DNA from 3 places in the Clostridium fungisolvens genome. Region 2 is predicted to be linked to each of the others. Evidence: a T-box and tRNA genes for the amino acid it is inferred to sense, from the RefSeq annotation. Region 2 holds a T-box; the other regions hold tRNA genes.

Region 1 (7,612 bases), 970 kb from region 2:
CTTCTTCTGTATCAAAAATAAGTTCAAGATTTTTATCTCGCGCATATTCTACCAGATGTTGTATTGTTTCTTCTATTATATCCACAATATTATATCTTGACATTTGAGGCTTTAAATAATCAAAATCTATCTTTGATGTATCAATTATGTTGTTAGCCAACCTAATAAGAGTCATGCAATTATCTTTATTTATAAGATTATATTTTCTTATCATTTCAAAATCATCATTTTCTAATAAATATTTATAAAGCTGTGTTGCACTATATATTACATTTATTGGAGTTTTCAAATCATGGGAGATAGTTGAGAGAAAAGTCCTTCTCATCTTCTCTTCCAATCTCTTTTGGTTAATACTTTCTTTCATATTTTCAAATTTTATCTTTTCTGTCACATTACTTAATATTAAAATTGACTCATCTTCATTATTATTTATATAAAATTGCCTTATTTCAAAATATGCCACTTCTCCATTAATCTCACTAATACCATCATAATTTATACAATCATCTTTATAGACAACAGTGCTTTCGTTTTTATACACAATAGATTTTATACTTTTGTTTATAATATCCTTCAAATGCACAATATTGAACATTTTTATAAATTGATTGTTTGCAAACATTATTCTATTAGTAGAATTATTAATAATCACCATTGGCAATGGCATTCCATCAAAAAGCTTTTTATAATCATTTTCTCTTCTTTCAATACTTTCTCTTATCTTTGCCATAGTCATATTTTTTAAATAAATTCTTTTATTAAATTCTTCTAATTGCATATTGTGCCAATAAATATCATTAAATATAGTTTTATAAGGCTTTTCTAAAAACTTATCTAATAAGCCAGCCCCCATAATTAAGTATGCTCCTAATCTAATTATATTAAATAAGAAGAAAAGAATCTGCACATCCAAAACTAAATACAATAAATGCAAAATAAAGGAAAAGCCTATAGTATACACATAAATAATAAAGAAGTTGAATTCATTATTGTTCTTATAACTAAATTTTCTAAGCTTCAACATAGGCTCTATCAAGATTAATATACCTATCCCCTGAGTTATGTACTCAATACTATTTCTAAAGATTCCAATTGTACTCAACATATAAAAGATTGATATTATTACAAGTAGTGAAAATACATGAATCCATATAAGCTTTCTATAACTGTATTTCTTATCTATCGTATTAACAGCAAGATGTATATAGATACTTTCCGCCAAGCTACATATGTCCATATTCTGCAGTACAATATTGTAATATTGTTGAACATTGCTACCACTAGATATTTGCAAAGTTATATTCATAACGTTTAACAATCCTATTATAAAGAATATAACGTAAGAGAATAGTAAAAACCTAGAATCTGCCAATTTAGTAGTTGTATATAAAATTATCATAAGTTCAAAACATATCATTATAATTATTATATTTATTAGATATATTACTATGCTAGAGTTTATATTAAAAGAAATAAAGAAAAGAACAAATAGTACGCCAAATACAAGTATGGTTTTTAGAATCTTTTCGTGGTTTAAATATAGAAAATCTAACTGCCATTTATTTTCATTCATAATATAACCTCCTACAGAATTATTTTATATTAATTATGACAAAATAGGAATATAATTTCTATTTTAACACAAAACAAATCAAAAAAAGACACAAGATATATATTTTATCTTGTGACATAAAAATCCTTATATAATTTGCTATTCCTCGTAACTTCAAGTTCATCATCTTCATTTATATATTTGATAAACCCTGGGTAAAGCTCTACTGCTTTTATCAAATCTCTAGCAGCTTCATCTATTCTATTTAGACGTGATAAAAAACAGCTTCTATTATAATAAAGAAACTCGCATTCTTTATTGCTTTCAATTCCTTTTGATAAGACATCTATACCTAATTCAATATCATTTCTATCCTTATAAAGTATGGCTAGGTTTAAATATCCGTAAGGGTATTCTCTGTTTATCTTAATAGACCTTCTATAATAATTTTCTGCTTTATCAATTATGTTGAGTCTTGTATAGATTACTCCCATATTAAATAAAGCCAAATAATTCTGCCTATCTAGTTCTAAAGCCTTACTAAACATTTTGAATGCCAAATCATATTTTCCTAACTCCTCATAAGTTGATCCTAAGTTTGTATATCCCCAGAAGTCGTATGGGTTTATTTCTATAAATCTTAGATAATATTCTATTGTACTTTCCTTATCTCCCAAGCTATCATATGCATTTGCTAAGAAAAAACAGGCTTTTCCATATAAAGGATTAATTTCTAGAGCTTTTTTATAATATGAAATAGCTTTATCATATTGTTCTCTATCATCATAGATAACACCTAGACCATAGTAAGCTCTTTCTTCTAATTTATCCTTTTTTATTATATCTTCATATGTCTCTATAGCCTGATCCCGCAAGCCTAGCTCATCATATATTAATCCGATATTAATCAACACTTCTATATTAGAATAATTTTCTTGTCTACTGGCTTCCATATAGTGATTTAAGGCCTTCAAAAGTTGCCCTTGGCTATATGCTTTCTCTGCTAAGTTTATGTAATCCATATAACTACCTACTTTAAATATAATTTATCCTACTTATAGATACCCCAGTTCTACTCTAAGAAATTCATTTATAATTCTATTAACTATAAATGAAAACTAAATTAATTAGTTATATGTTATTTGGAACTGTTCTATCTATATATTATAACTTACTTTATACCTAGTTTTATATACTTACCCATCTTATATTTCCACAATATATATTTTTCCCTATCTAACTGACTTATATTTTCAAAAAAAACTTCTAATGCATCTAAATTAAAGAGTCCTTTCATTAAATGGCGAGGATAGTTTACTTTTTTTGTATAATTATTTTTAGGATCAATTATAACCACTGACATGTCTTCTTGTACATAAATATCCTTGCATCTTATATCTATCCTAGAAAAACCAAGCTTTATAAATTCGTTAGTCATATTGAGTAATGACTTACATATTTCCTTGTTAAGCCCGTTATCCTTGATATACTTATCCAACCTTTCTCCACCAACATAGTCTCTTACTATATATAATTCTCCACAATTATGTATAACAGGAAAAAACTTCGACCCCTTTACTTTTAATAATATATCAGTCTCCTCATCGCAAACCTTTTTTTCTCTAAATATCTTTATTATCTTGTTACCAGGCAAGCTATATACTATCCCATTATGCCCTTCCCCTAAAAATTCTGCATTCTTAAATTCACTTTCTATCTCATCAGTAAACTCAACGCTATAGTCAATATTTCTGGCCAAACAACTCACATCCTATGATGAATTTTACTAATTTATACGTTTCTATATCATTAAATATTCCTTTTTGGATAGTTTTAATTACGTTTACGGGTAAATATTTATTATATACAGATGAACAACTTCATAATATGCTTTATTTTGAGTTTAAAGAATGAAATGATTTATCTTCTATACAGTTTCTACTGATAACAATTAAAACAAAAGCACAGAAAATACTACTTTATGTATAAATAAAAAAGCCAGCATACAATAAAAATTGTAATACTAGCTTTTTATAATTAATCTATATTTCCCCTGGTGCAGATGACGGGACTTGAACCCGTACGTAAAATTACACGCGCTTCTGAGACGCGCCTGTCTGCCAATTCCAGCACACCTGCAGATTAATATGTTAATATATTACATATTTAAAGTATATTTCATTTATTTTCCAATGTCAACTTCCCGTTACCCCAATATAAAACCTCATGTTTATTAAATATTTATAGATAACTTTATAACTAATTTTATATCGAAAGTTTAACCACATGTCTTCACTGCAATGGTATATTTATACATTTAAACATAAAAAAAGTCGCTGAAATGACCTTCTTCAGTGGGTCTCTTTGCGCATCTACCTTTCCGAATGTATATGAGAAAAATCTGATAGTCAACAAGATTTATTTTTTACTATATAGCCACAAAAAACTTCTAAAGCTATTGAAATATCCAGGTTTAGATAACTAAAAAATTCATACTTTTCTAGACAATAAAAAAGAGAAGCATTACTACTTCTCCTTAAAATTCATAAAGTTACTCCAAAATACCGTTGCCCTAATTTTGACACCTATCTCTCGATAGGTGGGTGTCCTCACAATTATATCAATCGCCTAAAATGCCATCTAAGGGACTCACAGAAAGGTACATATCCACAATTAAATCTTGAACTCCCTTTGTTGTAATGTAGGTTCAAAATAAGAGCTTGACGCATATCCCAGAACATATGAATTATTATACAATTTTTATGGATATTTTTAATATCCTGTTCTCTATAACTGAATTATAAACTATATGAAAATAAATTTCAATAGTAAATTTATCAAGTTTATATGAACTAATTTATTGCACTAATAACAGTGTTATTAGTAACTTTACTACCGAAATTATATTTTAAACTCTAATTTCAGAGATGTCAATCACTTTATTTTAATGAAAAGACTTATGCTTTTTAGCATAGATATAACTCCTATAACTTAATAGGTCTATTCATTAATAAAAGTATCTATTTCTAATCTCTATCAATAACGTCTTCTGATTTTTTAAAAGCATCAGAGAGCTGTTCAGTTGTTGGTGCATATGGTTGTTCCCATCCACGTTTAACAGCTAATTCTGAAATTGCTGCATGCCCATTAAGAACTTGGCTTAGACTTGATGCATACATCGCTCTTAATTCTGGTGTAGGACTTGCCAATGTAGCATTAAGATATGCATTAGCAGCACCCTTTGCACCTGCTAACATATTACTAACTATAACTTCATCATTCATAACTGTATCTTTCTTACCTATTCCTTCTAAAATAGTTGATATCATCTCAGGTCACCTCTCCTTATCTTATTATTTGGTTTTCATTTATAAATTGTTGTATTCCTTTTATTCTGCCTTCTGCTGCCAATATTCCAGCTTCTGCTTGTTTCTTTATTTCATCATCATTTATAAAGCTTTGTACAGCTCTTGATACAGCCAATCCGTCTCTTTCCAATGTTAATAATGATGTTAACGACATAACTTCTGCTTCTGAAAGTTTTCTCATGTTAATACCTCCCATTTAATTTATTTCTTACTTATTTTCTGTATTTAATAAGGTATTAATCATGTAAATCTTGGTAAAACTTTATATCCCACAAAATTTCCACTTTGCATTTCTTATTTCCCTAGTTAGAAAAAATTAAAAGGGGTAGATATTAATATCTCCCCTCTTATATACTACTGTTTTCTATAGATTTTTTTCGTAAGATTCTATCATTTTCTTAACCATCTGTCCGCCTACAGATCCAGCTTCTCTGCTTGTTAAATCTCCATTGTAACCTTCTTTTAAGCTAACTCCAACTTCTCTAGAAGATTCCATTTTAAATTTATTTAATGCTTCCTTTGCTTCAGGTACTAATACTCTATTACTTCTATTTGACATTTTGTATTCCTCCTTTGTAATTGATTTGTTTAAGTATTAGTATTATTTGCGAATATTTATTAATTAAACTGAAATATCATTGGAAGCTTATCCAACCAATCCCATACATTATAATTAATTCATAACTATCAGTAAATAAAGATAGATAAATTTAAAACACTCCTCTTTTAAAGAGGAGTGTTTATTAACGTAATAGAATAAGAGTTATTAATTATTATTTAATATTTACTTGAAAGTGAGGTTTAATATATTATATTTAATTGGTAAAATAACGTTACAGGAAATCACTGCAAATTTGGTTCTTTTTAACATATAGATATCCCATTTCCAAGATTGAAAAACATACCAAAAATTATTTTAACTATTAATGGTATTTCACTTAATAAATAAATTTAATTTGGAACTGGTATATCTATAGGTGACCATTATGTATTTGATATAATCCCCCACACGTTTACGATAAAAACGCAAAAAAATCGTGCGATGTTATTAATCGTACGATTTCCTTGATTTATCTTGGTTTAACGTATAAAATTTGGTGCGAAAGACGGGACTTGAACCCGTACGGTCTCCCACACGCCCCTCAAACGTGCGCGTCTGCCATTCCGCCACTCTCGCATATTTTGTATAACAATAGAGGGTCTTCAGCTTTTTTAGCTGACAAGTACAATTTTACTACTGATTTTTTTACTCGTCAATAGAAAAATGCTAAGTATTGATTAAGTAGAACAACCTGATAGAGAAAGAAGACATCTATCAGGTTGTTTTATAAGTTGCTAAATATGTACCAAATTACTTCTGCATAGCTAAAACTGCATTTAAATTATCAAATGAGTATACTTCCTTTGTTTCAGCATTACCAAAAGCACCATAAATCTCATTATTCTTATCTACTACTTGGAATTCTAACAGTTTTTTAATAAGAAGATTATACAATTCTGTGTCTCCTGACTGCTTTGCGATCATAGCCGCAACAGAATATATAGCCGTTGATCTGATGTCTGTAGACGGCTTTCCTGTGTTTATATCATACATAGCATATAGAGCACCATCTGTAACTAATCTTTCTTTTACCCAATTAACAGTGGTTGTTATGTCTCCTCCATCTTGCTTAAGATATAAGGAAGTTATAAGTGATAAAAGTGTATCGGCATCTTTTTGTTCTACAAATCCTTTTTTGTTAACATCATAGGTATTTTTATATAATGGTAAAGTATTTGATATATATGCTTTACCTATAAGCTGTCTAGACTCATTATATTTATCCATCCATCTTCTATCTATACTTTTAAGTATCCCCATGGTATTTACATCAAGATAACATATAGTAACTGATTTGCTTTTTCCATAACTATCTTTAAAATCAACAGGAACATTAGTGGTTATATTGTTCTTTAAGATTGAATCGGATATCTTTATTGCATATTTTCTATAATCAAATTCTTTCCATCGATCATACCCATATATTAAAGCTTTTATTATTCTAAAATCATCTATAGTGGCTGATGTTTCTGCTAGAGTTCCTTGATCTATTCTCCATGCAACAGAATTACTTTTAAGAAGCATTTGCTTCATCACTATATTGCAATGTTTATCAAACAGCTCCTTATCACCTTGCTCTACAGCATACAACATAATTAGCCCTTCTGATTCAGAAAGCACTGCGTGTCCTTTTGTAATATCCTTGGAACTTGGTTGATCTATGTAATTAGTATATATACCATTTTTAGAATCAGTCATTTTATTATTAAGGAAGTTTAGCGTTAATTCTTCCTCTTTAGTAATTTTGGGAGTTGACCATTGTTTATTAAGCTTTATTGGAACCAAGTATCTAATATTGATTACCGCGGTTGTTCCAATAATTATAAAAACAATCAGAATAATTAGTAGTATCTTCTTTTTCATCACTTTCTCCTCATTTGATAAGTTAAATAACCGCAAATTTATACCACTTTATTCTTAAGCTATCTCTAAGAAATTTTATTTAATTTCTTAAACTTAACTTATAGATAAAGTGGTCTATTTTAAATATTAATTATATAAAAATTTGTAAATATTATAATTTACTTTAACTTTCTTTAAGTATTTATCTGTTTCCTTAAAGGGTATATATTTCAATGACTTTCCATCATT
Region 2 (7,612 bases):
TGCAATCATATAAATCATATGACGATTTGGGTATTATCTTTACGTGCGTTATCGTAAGCTTAAACTTTATTTATTGCTTAGCTACAGAAATTATACTGCTATTAGAATCTACTATTTTAAGGTTATTTTCTTTAATTAATTTTAATGATGCTTCATTATTATCTAAAAACAGAATACTATCTTTGTTTGTATTTAAGAATTCCTTTATGCCACCATTCTTCGCTTTTCCATCTTTGAAAAGCTCTAAAGCAAATACATTTCTTTGATTCCAATCCGTACCTTCAACTTGAGTAGGTCTATAAACATAAGAAGTGTACTTGTCTAAAGATATCTTGCTATCTCTTAGATAGTTTTCAAACACATCTACAGGTTCAGTTCTAATATAATTTAAGAGCTTATATTCATATAATCCTGCTGTAGCGGCAATTATTAGGCATAATATAATAGGATATACACTTTTTCTAAAGCTTTGAATACTATACTCAGCCATACATCCTATCAATAATGCTAATGGTGGATATATAGGGAATATGTACCATGCCAATTTTGTCTTGGCAATTGAAAATAAAATCAACGGTAGCACTACCCATATTATTAATCCTATATACTCATTAAGATTGTCCTTAATAGCATATCTTATGTTTCTTGATATTATTAGTATAAATACAAGTAAAATAAAAACAGCAATATACCATCTATAATACACAACTAAATCTATAATATAGTCGTACCAAGGACCTGTATGTCCCTCTATTGGAGAATTAGTTCTAGAAAGCAAATCATAAGTTACCATATCATGAATAAATTTAAAACCATCATATCTTACTCTTATAAGTGCCCATACAAGAATAGGTCCAAAGCTGCATCCAATGAATGTAAGCCACTGTTTCCAATTAAACTTTAAAATTAGCTTAGTGACTATTAAATATAGTCCAACAACTCCTACTATAGCCATAGTATGCCAACTCTTAGCTAAGAATGCTAGTGAAAAGGCTAGTCCAGTTACATATATGTAACTCTTCTTATAGTATGAATTTATTGCTGCCATAATTGAAATTGTAAACAGCAAAACATACATTGAATCTGCATCTCCACTTCTTGCTCCATGAAACTGTAAAAAGTGTATTGAAGTAGCCATAACACCAACTGACACTAGTGATGCAATTCTTCCAAATCTCTTGTATGAGAATACTGCTACAATAATTATAGTTAAAAAAGCACTCAAAACCGACATAGCTCTAAAACCTATTAGATTATATCCAAATATCTTAAATCCTAAAATTATTCCCCAATAACTTAGTGGTGGTTTTAAGTTGTAGTAGTCATTTTCATAATTAAAAGTATTCACTATATAATTATTATTTTTGAGCATTTCATAAGCATTAACTCCATGTCTAGCCTCATCCCAATCCTTTATAGGCTCTACTCCAAGTTTATATGTTAAGCTAAAAACAGTTATAGCTAAAATTATCAGTAACAAAACATAATAGTACTTATATAAAATTTGCTTTAGCTTATTTCCCTTAATAAGAAGGCTGTCCCTGTTGTTCATATCATTCTCCTCCAAAATTATACGTTCAAATATATACATATATAATCATATTACATAATCAGTATTTCTTACAATGATTAAAGCTTCTCTACACTAAAAAAGTTGCTGAAGTACTCTTACACAATAAAAAAAGCATGCACTGCTGTGTATGCTCTTTTAAAACTATTTACTAAACCTTAATTTGTAAAATTCTACACATCCTTTTGATTATAAACCATCTCCTGAATACTGTAAATAAAACAGAAACCTTTTTATAAATCCAGGCTATTTTATAGACTCCTCATTGTAATCTTCTTCATATATAAACTTATGAAGTGCTTCAAGATTCTCCTTTTTGTCCCAGCCTAAAAAATATGTATTTCTAACATAGATTGTACCGTTATGCCCATCTATAGGAATTCTTAATTGCTCTACTTTATTTATCTTCTTTAAAAGCACATCTTTAGATAAACTTATTATATCTGATCTATCCATACTTGTAGTAACATTTGGTAGCATTTCACCAATTGCATTATTTAGTTGCAATGGATTCATACTAGAAAGCTTTTCTAAAACCTTTGTTAAAACAGTTCTTTGTCTTTCTGTTCTTTGAAAATCCATATTTCCCACGTATCTTATTCTAGCGTAACCAACTGCCTGCTTTCCATCTAGAAGCTGTAGCCCAGGCTTCGTAACTAATTTAGGAGTTACTTTCTCTATTCCAGCAACTTCTTTTACATAGGCATTTAAATATGGAACCTCTTCTGAAGTAACATTTATCTCTACTCCGCCAACTTGATCTATTATCTTCTCAAGTCCAAAAAAGTCAACTTCCACAAAGTTTTTTATGTTCATCTTAAAGTTTTCATTAACGGTTTTTAAAGTTAATTCAGCTTTACCGTACTCATACGCATGAGTTAATCTATCTTGATTTAATCCCTCCATAGGTCCGTGTCCTGTCATATCGACAATCATGTCTCTCATAAGGGAAGCTAGTTTTATTTTATTATGTTTCTTATCTATGGTTGCAATCATCATAGAATCAGATCTTGCATCCTGATCTGCAGCTCTTGAATCCACTCCCATCAATAAGATGTTAATGTAATTATCCTGCAATTCTTTGTTTTTCTCTAAATAGGAATTATTATCAATTCCTATATTGGTAGGAAGTTCAGCCTTATGTATCTTTGAAAGTTGCCTATTTAGCATGTAATATGGTATACCAATAACCAGCCCGATTATAATGATAACAACTGTAGCAACTATTAATACTCTCTTTTTCTTATTAATTGGTTTCTTCACTTTCTTCTTATAACGTTTCCCCATATTATACTTCTCCTCTTAACAGTAAAATGTCAACTTATTATATCATACCAAATTAATTAATTCACTTCATAAAAGTTACAATTACTGTGGCGTTGTCTTATCCTATAATTGAACTTATATTCCCCTTAAGTATAGTTTTAATACCCATAAACCTCATTTCTATCAGACACTATTTATAGGTTTTCATAACGAAAACTTATCTTTTACTGTATGACCTAAAAAGCTTTCAACGAAATTGAAAATAGTAGTTTTGGTTAACATAAAAAAGTCTCTGAAACTACCTTCGTCAGTGAGCTTTTTTAACGCATCTGTCTTTCCGAATACATATGAGGAAAAACTGGCAGGTGACATAAATTTTATACTTTCTCAAACAGTAAAAAAGATTGATGCAAGTACATCAATCTTTTTTACTATTCAAAATCATTCTATTATGGTTAATTTATGTTTGATAAAGCATTCCTTAAACTCTAAATCCAGATGTTATTTCTTTAAGCTTTTTAGACATTTCAAATAACTCATCTGTAGTTCTTTCTATTTCAGACATAGCACTAAGCTGTTCTTGTACGCTAGCACTCATATTTTCAGTTCTTCCTGCTATTTCATTTGATGTTGAAGCAATATTTCCTATAGCTCTTTCTATTTCCTTAGTACTTCTTGCTTGTTGTTCATTAGCATCATCAATTTGCTCAATCTGAGCTGCTATATTTTGAATACTATCTATTATATTTTGTATAGTTTCTCTAACCTCAGAAGCCTTAGAAACTCCAAGAGCTACCTTATCCTCAACTTGACTTACTGATTGAACTGCAGTAGCAGATTTAATCTGATTCTCTTTAACCAACTCAGCGATTTCCTTAGCTGCATTGTTACTTTCGTCAGCAAGCTTTCTTATCTCATCAGATACTACGTTAAAGCCTCTTCCAGCCTCACCAGCTCTTGCTGCTTCAATAGCTGCATTCAAAGCTAAAAGATTTGTTTGTTCTGATATTGAAGTTATTATCTTTATAATATCACCAATTTTCTTTGAGGAAACATCAAGATCATTAATTATTGATGAAACTTCCTTAGATGATTCTGCAATTTCTGTTATTGATTCTACTATTTCATTTACTTTTAGTTCACCATTTTCTGCAGCTTCTTTTGCTTTTCTTCCGTTGTTTGTCGTATTCTTACTCGCTACTGCTGTAGATTCAGAGAAACTTGCAGCTTCTATAAGACTAGCAGTTGTTTGTTCAGCAGCGGCAGCTCCATCTGAAGTTGAAGCTGATATCTCCATAACCGTTTTTGATATTTCTTCAAGACTTTCGGTAGAAGTAGCAGTTGATGCATTAAGTTGATCACTTGAAGAAGATATAGTATCTGCAGATACTGCAACTTCTCTAATTATTGTTTGTAATTTATCCATAAACTTGTCGAAGTTTTTGCTTAATTCTCCAACTTCATCATTACTGTTATAATTTATTCTTTGAGTTAAATCACCATTGCTTTCATTAATTTCTTTAAGCTTTGAAGTAACTCTTCTTACAGGCACAACCACAGCTCTTATTATAATAAGAGATAATACAATTGAAACTAAAGCACAAATAGCTATTAGCCCAAATAAAGCCAATCTAGTAGTTGTATAAGTAACTTTACTACTGTCATATGTAGTTTTTGCTTCCGCTACATGTTTATCTATTATCTTATTGAAATCCTTTGTTAAGGTATTCTTCATTGAGTCAAAGTTTGATACAGCTGCTGGTGGTCCTTGTTGCCCTGGTTGTCCTGGTTGACCTTGTACACCTTGTGCTTTCTCATTAGCTCTTTCTTCAGCATTATTTATAAAGGCATCCTTAGCTTGTAAGAAAGAGTTAAAGTCAGCAAGCAATGTTTTAAACTCAGGATCTGATTTATGTTTATCTAATGCTTTTGTTACTGATGCAACTTCTGTTGCTATAGTAGCTTTTGTATTAGCTATTGTACTAGTATCAGTTTCATCCATAAGTGTATTAGTATCGTATTTTATTGAATCAATACCTGTTTTAATATCCTCTAATTGTACTATTGGTGTAAGTCTTTCATCATTAAGCTCAATTATCTTTGAGTTCAAATCTGATAATCTAAGTATAGAAGCTCCTCCCATAAGTCCAATAAAGACTAAAAAACTAACCGTAAGTACACTCATCTTTTGCCATAATTTCATCCTGTTTAACAATTTCACCCTTACCCACTCCCTTAAATGTTTTTAATAGAGACGTGCTTTATCTCAATGCTTATATACTTGTCCTCTTTTGCCATAATAAATATAAAGGCTTTGAAAACAATTTCATTTTTATAAAAACACATCTTTTGTTCTTCAATCTTATAAGCATGCCTAGTAAAATTCTACAAGCAGTATAATAGAAATAAAACCTGCAATAATTTTCATCTTGAATTTACTATACCTTTATTAATAATTATACTATAAATTTTGTCAAATGTTATCAACTATTATCAAAAATTAAAACTATAATTAATCCACGAATAATAAATCTTTAGCACCTTTCTTAGAAAAATTCTATATGCTGATAGTATCTAAAAAGGGGGGAAGATATACCAGCATATATAAATTACATCTAAAGTTTTAGTAACTAATATTTTGTTTTGCTTACATTTAGAATTATATAAAATAATTGTTGAATCAATATCAAGTAAATATGTGATTTTCATGTGATACAAAGATTTTAATTATAGTTCTATTTTAGGGCTATGCTTAAAAAAATTGTTGAAATTAATTGACTATACATGAGATGTTAAATGCGCAAGCTATTAGAATTAAATACTTATATTATAAATTTTATTATTTGCTATTGACTGTAACTTTTCGTATAATATATAATATCATGTAAATAAATATAATAATTAAAGCTGTGAATTGGAATAGTAGTATTTTAGAATCTTCAGAGAGCTGTGGGATGGTGCGACACAGTGTTTCAACAATATGAACTCGCCATGGAGCATACCTGAAGAAAATCAGGTACGGATTTTCCGTTATAAAATTAAGTGAGATCAATGAATATTTTATTATTCACTGATCTAATAAGAGTGGTACCGCGGATCATGCCTTTCGTCTCTTTTGGAGACGAAGGGCTTTTTTTATTCTTTAAGAAATTATATCTATTGATAATTATACAAACAGACTTAAGACATAGTATAAGTTAAAGAATAAAAAAAAAGAAGAATATGTCGCCTGTAAGATTTTGCACATACGCTTAAGAAAAGGCAGATGCGCAAAAAAATCTCTAAAGAAAGTTGCTTTAGCGATTTTTCATTTTATATAAAAATTTACTAGAACATTTAATTATTAATATTTTAGTAAGCATTAAGGGAGGAAAAGTAATGGGAAAATACAGTACTGCCGTAGATAAAAAATGGCAAAAAAAGTGGGAAGAAACTAATCTATATAAATTTGATAAAGAGAATTTAGATAAAAAGCTTTATGTGCTTGAAATGTTCTCATATCCATCAGGAAGTCAGCTTCATGCTGGTCACTGGTTTAACTATGGACCAGTTGATTCTTGGGCAAGATTTAAAAAGATGCAGGGCTACAATGTGTTCCAGCCAATGGGTTTTGATGCCTTCGGTCTTCCAGCAGAAAACTACGCTATAAAAACTGGAATTCATCCTAAGGATTCTACTTATAATAACATTGAAACAATGGAACAACAGCTTAAAGCTATGGGTGCAATGTTCAACTGGGATAACGAAGTTATAACTTGTTCACCAGACTACTACAAGTGGTCACAATGGTTGTTCTTAAAGTTGTATGAAAAAGGTTTAGCTTATAGAAAGAAAGCTCCAGTAAACTGGTGTCCTTCATGTAATACTGTTCTTGCAAATGAACAAGTAGTTGATGGTGCTTGTGAAAGATGCTCAACTGAAGTTACAAAAAAAGACTTAACTCAATGGTTCTTTAAGATAACTGATTATGCTGATGAATTACTTGAAAAGCTTGATACACTTGATTGGCCAGAAAAGACAGTATCCATGCAAAAACATTGGATTGGAAGATCAACTGGTGCAGAGGTTACCTTCAAAGTGAAAGACTCAGATATTAAATTTGATGTATTCACAACTAGAGTAGATACCCTAAACGGAGTAACTTATGTTGTATTAGCACCGGAAAATCCATTAGTTGACGATATCACTAAGGATGAATTCAAAGGCGACGTGGAAAACTATAAAGAAGAAGCTAAAAAGCAATCAGATATAGAAAGACAATCTATAACAAGAGAAAAAACTGGTGTATTCACTGGTTCTTATGCTATAAATCCTATAAACAACAGAGAAGTTCCAATTTGGGTAGGTGACTATGTACTTGCAACTTACGGTACAGGTGCAGTAATGGCAGTACCAGCTCATGATGATAGAGATTATTCTTTCGCATCTAAGTATGAGCTTCCTATAGAAAGAGTGATAGCAGCTAAAAATGGTGGAAATGATGAACTTCCATATACTGAATATGGTGTACTTGTTAACAGTGGAGAGTTTGACGGTTTAACAACTGAAGAAGCAAAGGTTAAGGTTGTTGAAAAACTAGCTGAAAGTAATCTTGGAGAGCAAAAAGTAAACTTTAGACTTAGAGACTGGCTAGTATCAAGACAAAGATATTGGGGAACTCCAATTCCAATAGTTTATTGTGAAAAATGTGGAACAGTTCCAGTACCAGAAAAAGATCTTCCAGTAGAGCTTCCATATGATGTTAAGTTCACTCCAGATGGAAAATCACCTCTAGCT
Region 3 (7,612 bases), 900 kb from region 2:
CTCACTATTTATATCTAATAAAAGTAATAAAATTTTTTTGACTGAAGACTCTTATGAAAAAAATTCTAAAAAAGGATCTCTTAGAGGTAACTTAATTAATTATAATAATACCTTCTATATCTCAATATCAGATATAGAAGAGCTTTTTGATTTAATTGCTGTATTCAATTTTGAAAATAAAAAAATTAATCTTATTCAAGATAACGTTGAAGCTCCTAAAAAATCTTCAATACTGTATAATTACAAAACCTCTCTAATGAGATTTGAAGATTTCGGTTGTGGCTATTCAAATATTGTAGATAAAAATCAAACAAAAATAAAAATCATGACAAATTTACTTTATTCCAATGGAATGAAGTTTCACGTCTCATGGATGCCTAGATTCGTAGTTCCTTCAGCTAACTTTGATAATGATTTGCTCACAAAAGACAATATAATAAATGCTGGTTTTGTGAATGTACTAGATTATATGCTTAATAAAGGTGGAGAAATCGGTCTACACGGCTATACTCACCAATCTGGTAACATTGCAAGTGGAACCGGCGAAGATATGTCAAAGGACGTAAATAGCACTGAAGCTGAGACTCGAGCAGTTATAGAAAAAGGAATAGACACAGCAAGTGCTTTAAATATTCCTATTTCGTATTATGAAAGTCCTCATTATAGAGCCACTACTGAGCAAAAGAAAATAATTGGCGAATATTTTCAGTTTCTATATGAACATTATGATTATTCAAAAAAAGATAACATATATAAAACTGAGGATCGTCATTTATTTGTTCCAACTCCATTAGGCCGTATATCAGATACTGCTATTGATACGCAGCGCATTATAGATAACTTTAATGAAGACAACCCTAATATACTTAAAAGCTTTTATTACCACCCCTCTACAGAAATAGACTATATTAATTTTGAAACAAATGATAATAAGCTAAACATAAATTACAATCCAGACTCGCCACTACAAAGAATTGTAAAAACTCTTAAGAATGATGGATATACTCCTGTTCATATTGATGAGCTTTTAGATAAATAAAGATGAAACATTTTAATCCTAGATCTATTTTCAAAACTCCTCTGGGTTTAGAGGAGAATTTTAAAATATAAATTTAAATATGAAGTATTTCATCTAGAATAATTAGAAAAGAGAAATACATTGTTAGATACTATAAAATCTAAGCAATATATTTCTCTTTCTTTATATCAACAACTATACTTTTTCATATACTAATTATGAAAAATACTTCGGGAGCGTGTCATCTTGAGCATTATAAGTACCGCGTTATATAAAATCACTATAGAAGGAGGATCTGTTGTAAAAAGAAAGTTTGATAAGGATACTAAAACTTGTAAAGCTGTAAATGAAAAAGTACTTTTTAAAATCTTAAGAAGAAATCACAAAAGCGAAATAGGCACAAAGTTTAAATTTAAAGAAATTAAATCTATAGAAGATTTTAAAACTCAAGTTCCACTAACAGAATATAGTTATTACGAAAATTATATAAACCGGATGTCCAAAGGCGAATCAAATGTTTTAACTAGCGAAAACGTGGAATACTTTGGTCATACCTCTGGAACCACAGGAAAGCAAAAACTTATCCCTTCTACTAAAAGCAGCAGAAAATCAGCTTCTAAGTACATGGCACTACTTACAAACAAAATTTGTTATGATAACTTCAAAAACAGCTGGAGTTATGGTAAAGGATTAATGATAGCGGACATTGTTATGACTACTTATACTGAAGCAGGTATTCCAATCTGTTCTGCAACCTCCGGTGGTATGAATAGTATAAAACGAATATTGCCTTACTTATATACTTCACCAATAGAGGTAATGAAAATAAAAGATAAAGAAGCTGCCTTATATCTTCACCTACTTTTTGCATTATACGAAGTTAATCTTATGTATATTAGCGGGGTTTTTATATCCAATGTGCTTGATCTATTTAGAGTTTTAGAAAGTAACTGGCAAGCCCTAGTGAGCGATATAAGAAAAGGACGTATAAGTGCAAATCTTAAAACAGATGAAAATACTAGAACATATTTAAATAAATTAATTAAGCCGAACTCTGTAAGAGCAGATAAGCTAGAACTAGAGTTTAATAAAGGTTTTAACGGAATAGTTAGAAGGATATGGCCTAGCTTAATCTATATTATTACAGTAACTGGCGCAAACTTCTCCATATATGATGACAAGGTAAATCATTATACCGATTCACTTCCAATTTACACTCCGGCCTATGCTGCTACAGAAGCTATGATTGGTATTAATCCGTATGTAGGTAAAGTTAGATATGTAATTATCCCTGATACTGTATTTTACGAGTTTATCCCCATTAAAGAATACAAAGAAAATGATACCAACACACTTTGTATCGATGAGATACTAATAGGTAAAAAGTATGAAGTGATAGTCACTAATTACCAAGGGCTTTATAGATATAGAATTGGTGATGTAATTAAGGTAGTAGGCTTTTATAACAACTGTCCTGAGATAGAATTTTTGTATAGAAAAAATCAAGTTCTCAACATGGTAGCTGAAAAGACCAATGAAGAGCATTTAACCAGTGCTATAAATGCTACAGTAAAAGAACTACAGTTGAATGTAGTTGACTATACAACCTTCCCTGACAATTCAATTACTCCTGGAAGATATATCTTTTATTTTGAATTTAAAAACAATTTATCTGAACATAATATCAAAGTGATAGAACAAACCTTAGACTCACAACTCAGAAAAGCAAACTTAGCCTATGATAGAGCTAGAGCCTCTCATAAGTTAGGTATGATAAAAGTAGTTCTTGTATCTTCTAACACTTTTAATTCAATAAAGGAAGTTCTATTTAATAAAGGGATATCAAAAAATCAAATTAAAGTACCAAGAGTTCTGACAAATAACCCAAATATATTAAGTATTATCAACAAGCGAAAATTGACTAGTTAAATTTAGTTATGCATTATAAGAAAACCGTACTTAATAAAAAAGTGCGGTTTGTTTTGAATCTAACAGATAACATTTAAATATTTACCAACGCAAATAATATACCAATATGAAGCTCTTGATCAATGATAGATAAGATGAATTTGACCTTTGGTTGTTCTCTATTAGGTATCGGATAGTAAAAAAAGCCCCACGACAAACCCCTTACGTAAGCCGTGAGACCTTATATACTAATTTAAATTGATTACTTTGTTAAAGCTTCTTCAATAGCAACTGCTACTGCAACTGTTGCTCCAACCATTGGGTTATTACCCATTCCGATAAGACCCATCATTTCAACGTGAGCTGGAACTGATGATGATCCTGCGAATTGTGCATCTGAGTGCATTCTTCCCATAGTATCTGTCATACCGTATGAAGCTGGACCTGCTGCCATGTTGTCTGGGTGAAGAGTTCTTCCAGTACCACCACCTGATGCAACTGAGAAGTATTTCTTTCCTAGATCAATCATTTCTTTCTTGTATGTTCCAGCAACTGGATGTTGGAATCTTGTAGGGTTAGTTGAGTTACCAGTTATTGATACGTCAACGCCTTCTTTGTGCATTATTGCAACACCTTCTCTAACGTCATCTGCACCGTAGCATCTAACCTTAGCTCTTGGTCCCTTTGAATAAGCAACTTCTTTAACTATTGCTAATTCTCCAGTGTAGTAGTCAAACTTAGTTTGAACATATGTGAATCCATTGATTCTTGATATTATTTGAGCTGCATCTTTTCCAAGACCGTTAAGTATAACTCTTAATGGCTCTTTTCTTACTTTGTTAGCTTTTTCAGCTATCTTTATAGCACCTTCTGCAGCAGCAAATGATTCATGTCCTGCAAGGAAAGCAAAACATTTAGTTTCTTCGCTTAAAAGCATTGATCCTAGGTTACCATGTCCTAGACCAACTTTTCTGTCATCAGCAACTGATCCTGGGATACAGAATGCTTGTAAACCTTCACCGATTGCTTTTGAAGCATCAGCAGCTTTTGTGCAGTTTGATTTAACAGCTATAGCAGCACCTAATACATATGCCCATCCAGCGTTTTCAAATGCTATTGGTTGAGTTTCTCTTACTATAGTATATGGATCGAATCCTAAATCAACACAAAGTTGTCTAGCTTCTTCCAATGATTTTATACCGTACTTTTCTAATACAGGTGTTATTTGTCCTATTCTTCTTTCATAACTTTCAAATAATGCCATTTCTTTATCCTCCTTCATCCACTTAATTATGCATGTCTTGGGTCAATTACTTTAGCAGCGTCATCGAATCTTCCGTATTGTCCTGTTGCACCTTCTAAAGCTTCTTGAGCATCTTTACCCTTAGCTATAGCTTCCATCATTTTTCCTAGGTTAACAAACTTGTATCCGATTATTTCTCCAGCTTCATCTAAAGCTACATTAGTAACATAACCTTCAGCCATTTCAAGGTATCTTGGACCCTTAGCTAATGTTCCGTACATAGTACCAACTTGGCTTCTAAGTCCTTTTCCTAGGTCTTCAAGACCTGCACCTATTGGAAGTCCGCCTTCTGAGAAAGCACTTTGTGATCTTCCGTAAACTATTTGAAGGAATAATTCTCTCATAGCTGTATTTATAGCATCACAAACTAAATCTGTGTTTAATGCTTCTAATATAGTCTTTCCAGGTAATATTTCAGATGCCATAGCAGCTGAGTGAGTCATACCTGAACATCCTATTGTTTCAACTAAAGCTTCTTGGATTATACCATCCTTAACATTTAAAGTTAATTTACAAGCTCCTTGTTGAGGTGCACACCAGCCTACTCCGTGAGTTAATGCTGATATATCAGTAACTTCTTTTGCTTGTACCCATCTTCCTTCTACAGGAATTGGAGCTGCTCCATGATTAGGGCCTTTTGCAACTACACACATTTCTTCAACTTCTTTTGAATACATCATTTTGTTTTCTCCTCCTTAATATTAATAAAGATTTTCAAACGCTTGTTGTAGCCTGTATCTAGATAAACGTACGGATATTAAGACACCATTTTAAAATTAATCTAACTTCATATTGACTTAGAAATCAAATTAACTCTTAGTAATACCTAACTCCATAGCTCGTCCACATATAAAAAATAATTAATAAGCTACCTCAAAATTTAAGCCTCATGTAATGGCCTTTTAAAACTGGGCATTAATAAAAAAGACCAAGGCATTTCACCAGCGGGTTAAAATCAATCCCACTGGGATAAATTTTGCTACCCACATATATTCTAGCAAAACTCCTCCTCAGTAACAATATATTTCTAAAATTTTTTCCACAAATTTCGATTATTAGTCTCTTTCCCCTAAGCAAACTAAGTATTTACAACCATCTTATCTTTGATTTATAAATATATCACTATCCTACTTTTATCAATAACCATATCCATTAAGTTTTAAAATAGTAAATCTAAGGTTTTTATTTGAATAATATACCAAATTAATCTTAAATATATTTTTAAATATTCTTTAAATTAATTGGTTATGCGGGAGATGCTATATGAGCGAGCTATTAGAATTAAATGATTTATAGCTTCCAATTTTTATTCATAGTACAAAAAAAAGTATTGCATTATACTTTTTTTTATGATAATATAATCATGTTGCTTGCCGATGTGGCGGAACGGCAGACGCACTCGACTCAAAATCGAGCGGGAAACCATGAGGGTTCGAATCCCTCCATCGGCACCAAAAAAACACACTTTACCTAAGTGTGTTTTTTTATTTATGAAAAAATCGCTGTTTCAATATTATCACTTAACATCATCTATTAGATAGCAGCTACCATGAATTTTTTTAGCTTCCTTCTTTATCGCAGCAACACATAGCGCAACATCCTCAGGATTAGAATAACTAACGAATTTACCATATACACCTGCTATGGAAAGAGAGGTTATCGGAAGTTTTTCTTTGTTACCCCTTCTATCTACAGCTTCAATAAATTTATTATTTCTATCATTTTCATTAAAAAAATTTAAGATACCTTGGTTAAACTTCTCTATTACCTTGCTGCATAGATTCCTGCATTCTTCAATTGGATTCTCCAATATACTAACAAAATCATCTCCTCCTATATGTCCCACGAATCCGTTATAAGGAAAAAGCGATTTTATTTCAGTGTTTATTAGCTGCGCAGTATATTTGATAATTCTATCTCCATTTTCAAATCCGTATGTATCATTGTAAACTTTAAAATTGTCTAAATCAAAATAAAGGATACAATATGTACGCTCTGTTTTAAGGATATTGTTTATAGTGTTTTGTATAACCATATTACCAGGAAGCTCTGTTAGTGGATTAAGCTGTCTAGCATAATTACATTCCAGCATCGTATTATAATTAAGTAAGTTTTTTATAGAGACTACCCCACAATATTTATCATTATTCGTTACAATGATATAATCATAGATATTTTTTGTCTTTCTAGACATAGCCATTCTTGAAACTTCATTAACTGGTGTATGATAATCTATTATTAGTGGGTTTTCATCCATCACTAGGGATATAGGTCGTTTTGTAAAAACTGCTACGCCAAATTGAGTAGCAAGAGCAGAGTCCAAAGTATGTTTCATTATGAGTCCAATAGGCTTTTCATTCTCTACTATGCATGCTCCTGCAATATCGTTAAAATCAAAATACTCTTTGATTTCTTTACATTGAGTTGTAGCACTAAAGGTTTTATCATTGACTACAATTTCACCAACATTATTAGAAGTATAATTATTATACATATTTTCTTTTAATTTATTGAATCTTATAATTAATTCTTTTACTGAACCAGGTATATCTAAAAATGTACCTGCTGGCCTACTAATAAAGTATCCTTGTCCTGCATATACCCCTAAGCTTATTAGAGTCTTTAATTCCTCTTCTGTTTCTATTCCTTCGGCTATAAGTTTCATATTAGTAGACTCTGAAAGTTTTACAAAACATTCTAATAAAGATTGCTTAAAAGAGTCTTTATTTATATCTCTTATTAAATCCATATCTATTTTAATATAATGAGGCTTGGTTTCATTTAGCATCTTAAGTCCTGAGTAGCCTGAACCCGTATCATCAATTGCAATTTTATATCCTTGATCCACATAATTATCAAGTGCTTGCCTAAATCCCTTATAATCTTCAATACAGGTCTTCTCGGTTATTTCAAAAACTATACAATCAGGCGACATATTATGCTCTGCTAAAAATTCCTTTGTAAAGCCTCTTTTAAACTTTTCATCCTTAAAAATATGAGGGTCTACGTTTATAAACAGATATTTATCTTTATCAAGATTTGTCGCTCTTTCTATAGCCTTTATCCTACATAGTTGCTCTAATTCCCAGGTTTTGTTGTAAGTTTGAGCAGACTTAAATAGTTTATCTGGATTTTGTAGTGGCGAGCTTATAGGCCCCCTACTCAAAGCTTCATAGCCTATAATTGTAGCATCTAAAAGTGAAACGATAGGTTGATAAACTGTAGAAATATTTTTACTATCAAGTATACTTTTCAATTCAGCCACCTCACTATAATTTGAAATATCAACTAATCCATTTATCATATTTTAATCTCCTCTTATGTTTATTAACTAATCCTATATGGAAAACCGTATGAATTTAGTTAAAATATAGCACAGTATT

The links. A T-box is a leader RNA that pairs with one kind of tRNA and senses whether it is charged. The one in region 2 lies ahead of leuS (leucine--tRNA ligase), so its partner is inferred to be a tRNA-Leu.
Region 1: it encodes a tRNA-Leu, which carries the amino acid that the T-box ahead of leuS (leucine--tRNA ligase) is inferred to sense. The anticodon was not compared.
Region 3: it encodes a tRNA-Leu, which carries the amino acid that the T-box ahead of leuS (leucine--tRNA ligase) is inferred to sense. The anticodon was not compared.

What each region holds. Positions count from the first base shown of each region.
Region 1 covers NZ_BLZR01000001.1:1,409,718-1,417,329, reverse strand. The annotation lists gene bsdtw1_RS05710 (sensor histidine kinase) at 1-1,573, opposite strand, end outside; gene bsdtw1_RS05705 (tetratricopeptide repeat protein) at 1,678-2,574, opposite strand; gene bsdtw1_RS05700 (protein kinase family protein) at 2,724-3,311, opposite strand; tRNA gene bsdtw1_RS05695 (tRNA-Leu) at 3,607-3,691, opposite strand; RNA gene ssrS (6S RNA) at 4,102-4,294, opposite strand; gene bsdtw1_RS05685 (spore coat protein) at 4,579-4,881, opposite strand; gene bsdtw1_RS05680 (hypothetical protein) at 4,898-5,101, opposite strand; gene bsdtw1_RS05675 (alpha/beta-type small acid-soluble spore protein) at 5,285-5,479, opposite strand; tRNA gene bsdtw1_RS05670 (tRNA-Leu) at 6,016-6,097, opposite strand; gene bsdtw1_RS05665 (glycosyl hydrolase family 8) at 6,272-7,384, opposite strand; gene bsdtw1_RS05660 (lytic transglycosylase domain-containing protein) at 7,511-7,612, opposite strand, start outside.
Region 2 covers NZ_BLZR01000001.1:444,548-452,159, reverse strand. The annotation lists gene bsdtw1_RS01735 (ArnT family glycosyltransferase) at 71-1,552, opposite strand; gene bsdtw1_RS01730 (LCP family protein) at 1,817-2,857, opposite strand; gene bsdtw1_RS01725 (methyl-accepting chemotaxis protein) at 3,318-5,057, opposite strand; T-box leader at 5,737-5,953, shown strand; gene leuS (leucine--tRNA ligase) at 6,215-7,612, shown strand, end outside.
Region 3 covers NZ_BLZR01000001.1:1,342,815-1,350,426, reverse strand. The annotation lists gene bsdtw1_RS05405 (DUF2334 domain-containing protein) at 1-1,039, shown strand, start outside; gene bsdtw1_RS05400 (GH3 auxin-responsive promoter family protein) at 1,265-2,947, shown strand; gene bsdtw1_RS05395 (GGGtGRT protein) at 3,189-4,190, opposite strand; gene bsdtw1_RS05390 (iron-sulfur cluster assembly scaffold protein) at 4,217-4,909, opposite strand; tRNA gene bsdtw1_RS05385 (tRNA-Leu) at 5,602-5,683, shown strand; gene bsdtw1_RS05380 (GGDEF domain-containing protein) at 5,746-7,533, opposite strand.